One region of the Aliivibrio friggae genome, then DNA from elsewhere that is predicted to be linked to it. Evidence: riboswitches for the same ligand, from Rfam matches in the RefSeq annotation. Region 1 holds a riboswitch; the other holds the start of a gene.
The links. A riboswitch is a leader RNA that binds a small molecule or an ion and turns the genes downstream of it on or off. The one in region 1 is predicted to bind lysine.

Region 1 (2,207 bases):
GATAGGTAAGAACCAGTGCTCATATCACCGATAACCGAGCCAATTGTCCATGCAAAGAATAGAATTAAGATTGCACCAAACATTGATTTAGCACCAATCCACATTGTCATTCCAATATCTTTTGCTGAGATGTCTTGACGGAATACAGTAATAAGAGCAGCAGCTAGACCAATTAAACCACCGTAGCAAAGCGAAGCGCCTACATCGGTATTTTCAAACGCACCTAAAATATTAAATTCTTTACCATCACCAATTAATGCTTGAGCACCGGTGTAAATCATAAAGAAAATAGTCGCAACGATAAGTACGATAATTGGGAAGATTAAATCAGATACTTTTCCTGTTTCACTTTCTGTAATGTTTAGCTCTTCGTTTAAGTCTTTAGATTCAGCATTAACCGCTTGATCATCAAAACCATTACCACGCGCCGCTTCATTTTCATGATCGCGCATTGGGCCAACATCTAATTGGAACCAAACAACAGCAAATACCATTAATAATGCGAAGACTGCATAAAAGTTCATAGGGATTAAGCGAACGTAAGCACCTAAAGCAGAATATTCAGTCACACCATGTGAAACTAAAATGCCACCAATAATCGTAATGATGTAAGCGCCCCAGCTTGATGCTGGCATTAATACACACATTGGTGCAGCTGTTGAATCTAGAATATAAGCTAGCTTTGCTCTTGATACATAAAAACGGTCAGTTACAGGGCGGGATATTGAACCAACAGCTAAGCTATTAAAATAATCATCAACAAAAATGAAAACACCAAGGAAAGCAGCAAGAAGTTTTGCTCCACGTTTACTTTTAATTCTTGTTTGTGCCCACTCAGCAAAAGCTCGAGTACCACCAGAAAGCGTTAAAAGTGCCGTCGTCATTCCTAATAAAAGAAGAAAAGCGACAATACTCATATTCCAAGTATTAATAGAACCATCATCGATAAAAACACCTTTAACAGAGCTAAAAGTATAAGATGCAGTGCCAGAAATGGAGAAGTTAGACAGCAAAATTGCGCCTAGAACGATACCTACACCAAGAGAAAGTAGTACTCGGCGAGTAACAATTGCTAAACCCAATGCAACCAATGGGGGCAATATCGATATCGGAGAATTTGAAAAATCAGCTAAGTTCATGATCTACAACAACCAGTTTGGTTGGAGATCTACTGTTGATACGGCAATGCCGTTAAAGGAAGTGAATGTTAAAACATTTCCCCACAGTAGCGCTCCATAGTTAAAAAATAAAATTGACTATGGCAGTGTTATTCCTTTTCGAAATAACCCCAGCTAAATACATCTGATTAACGTACTTAACTTCGGCATTGACTCCTTTCGATCGCTGTCATCAGAATCACCCTCTAACAATCTACTTTTAGGCAATGCGCCTCTACCCGTTTAGGTGCGACCATTGTACGGATCGAACACAACTTTGCAATACTATATCTGAGTATTTTAACATTAACTCATAACATCATTAGAATGAGATACTTTAAATTAATTATCCTGTTAGCGATTCAATAAACCACAGTCACTTTTAATATTATTATCATTATATCTTTTTATTTCATTATCAAAATATTTGTTATATTATTTTCTTGTTATATAATAAATGTATTATCAAAATAAATATGGAATCAATCATGTCTGATACTATTAAAACATTACTAAACCTACGTAGCCTACGCGTACTTTCTCGTGAAATGACACTTGAGCAATTAGAAGAAGCACTTGAAAAACTGCAATCAGTAGTTGCAGAACGCCAAGAATCTGAAGCTGAAGAACGTTCTCAACTTGCTGAAAAACAAGCAAAACTTGAAGAGTTCCGTCAAATGATGATCGAGAGCGGTATCGCACCAGAAGACCTATTAGATACTATGTCTTCTACTACTGTTAAGACAAAGCAAAAACGTGCTCCACGCCCTGCTAAATATAAGTTTTTAGATCATGCAGGTGCAGAAAAAACATGGACAGGCCAAGGTCGTACTCCATCAGCACTACAAACTCAACTAGATGCTGGTAAGTCTTTAGAAGAATTCCTAGTGTAAAAGTTAATACTTTTATATTCAAAAGCTGCTCTCTTGAGCAGCTTTTTTTATGTTTGAGATATAAAAAAAAAGAAATCTTCTTAACTATCACAATACTTAGTATATATTCTATTGTATCTGAATGTTTCTGAGGGAATTTTATCTTCATTCTCAAATC
Region 2 (2,207 bases), 1.4 Mb from region 1:
CTCTAAACAATGGAGAGCTATCTACTTTTTGTTTTATCCACGTACCGCCTTTTTCTGGTTCTTTTGATGAACCAACAAACACAGGAATTTGATGACGTAGAGCTGGTAATAGTGTTGATGGGTGTAAAATTTTAGCACCATAGTTTGCCATCTCTGAAGCTTCACTAAAGCTAATTTCTGGGATTGGAGATGCAGCAGGTGCAATGCGAGGGTCGGTAGTATAAATACCAGGAACATCAGTCCAAATTTCTAATCCACAAGCATTTACAGATTCAGCTATCAATGCCGCACTATAATCACTGCCACCTCGACCTAATGTCGTTGTATTTCCTTCATTATCAGACCCAATAAAGCCCTGTGTAACGACAATATGCTTCTGGCAAAGAGGAGCGAGTTTAGCTTGAGCTAGTTGAGATATTTCTTCAAGTTGTGGCTCGCCTTTACCAAATTGTGCATCGGTGCGAAGAACGGTTCTGATATCAAAGCGGACGGCAGAGTTACCGCGTTCAATTAATAGTTGAGTAAATAGGTGAGTTGACATGAGCTCACCGCAAGAAACAAGATGATCAGTGAGTTTATCACTTGATTGAAATGAAGCTGCATCGGCCGTTTTTTTTATTTCTTCAAGGATTTCAAGAATAGCTTGCTCTGGATAAATAGGATCAGAGAGTTGATCTAATACAGAAAAGTGAATTGATTTTAACTCTTCAAAAATATCTTTTTTTCTTTGGTTATCTTGTACACCGTTAGCGAGCTCTACCAATAAATTAGTAACGCCAGAACAAGCACTGATAACCACAAGGTGAGTTTTTTGATTTTGCTCGATAACATGAGCGCTGCGGCTCATTGCTTCGAAATTGGCAACGCTAGTGCCACCAAATTTAGCAACATTAATAGGGTTCACTTTCCTGTCTCCCGACTACATCCAATGTGTAAAATAATGGTGAAGGGGTGATAGCAAGAAATAAATAGTTGCTAGAAGCCCTTCACTTAAAAAATAAGTGACAATCGTTAGGATTCAGCCTAAACGACCGACGAATTTTTCCCAATAAAGTTCGTCTCGGCATTACTCTCCCTCACTTAGTTGACTAGGAGTTTGGACTCCACAAATTAAGCTACCTAGGTAATGCTCCTCTTCTTTATGTATTTCAAGGAACAAAATACGTATTAATAATGTGCTTTTTTATGGCTCAAATGTCAATAAGTGGTAACAACTTTATTTGTATTTCTTCTCTTTAAAGTAAAAGTAGGTGCTTTGATGGTATTTTTTCTAGTTTAGTCACTCTAATTACTTCGTCTAATTGAGTTTAATTATTTTTGTGTCTATTCTTTGTGCACCCTATATTTCAAGGAGTGAATAATGCAAAGTTTTATCCCACCAAGAAGAACCCTTATGGGGCCTGGTCCATCAGATATTTCACCACAAGTATTACAAGCTTTAAGCCGACCTACGATTGGCCATCTTGACCCATTATTCATAAAAATGATGGATGAGGTTAAAGAGTTACTTAAATACGCATTTCAAACAGAAAACGAGTTTACAATTGCAGTATCTGCCCCTGGAAGTGCAGGAATGGAAACTTGTTTTGTTAACTTAGTTGAAGCTGGTGAGAAAGTTTTAGTTTGCCGTAATGGTGTTTTTGGCGAACGAATGCGACAAAATGTTGAGCGTTGTGGTGGCACTGCGATTGTTGTTGATGATAAGTGGGGAGAACCGGTTTCGTTAGATAAAGTAAAGCAAGCATTAGAACAGCATCCTGATATTGCTATTGTGGCTTTTGTGCATGCAGAAACGTCTACAGGGGTATTGAGTGACGCTAGATCTATTTCTGAACTTGCACGTAAGCATGGATGCCTAACCATTGTGGATGCGGTGACGTCATTAGGTGGCGTTCCATTATTGGTGGATGAATGGCAATTGGATGCGGTGTATTCTGGTTCTCAAAAATGTTTATCTTGTACACCTGGTTTATCTCCTGTGACGTTCTCGAATAAAGCCGTTGAGAAGATGACATCGAGAAAGACGCCCGTACAGAGTTGGTTTTTAGATCAAAGTTTGGTGTTAGGCTATTGGAGTGGTGAAGGAAAAAGAAGTTATCACCATACTGCACCAGTCAATAGTTTATACGCCTTACATGAAGCATTATTAATGCTAAAAAGCGAAGGGATAGAAGAAGCATGGAGTAGGCATGCTCACTATCATCAAG

Region 2: linked by a shared signal. The riboswitch ahead of lysC (lysine-sensitive aspartokinase 3) and the one ahead of AC2INI_RS08835 (Na+/H+ antiporter NhaC family protein) in region 1 are both predicted to bind lysine.

Annotation. Positions count from the first base shown of each region.
Region 1 covers NZ_CM170648.1:1,904,202-1,906,408, forward strand. Annotated here, with positions in the region: gene AC2INI_RS08835 (Na+/H+ antiporter NhaC family protein) at 1-1,139, opposite strand, end outside; lysine riboswitch at 1,219-1,403, opposite strand; gene AC2INI_RS08840 (H-NS family histone-like protein) at 1,646-2,050, shown strand.
Region 2 covers NZ_CM170648.1:357,448-359,654, forward strand. Annotated here, with positions in the region: gene lysC (lysine-sensitive aspartokinase 3) at 1-904, opposite strand, end outside; lysine riboswitch at 972-1,145, opposite strand; gene AC2INI_RS01605 (pyridoxal-phosphate-dependent aminotransferase family protein) at 1,361-2,207, shown strand, end outside.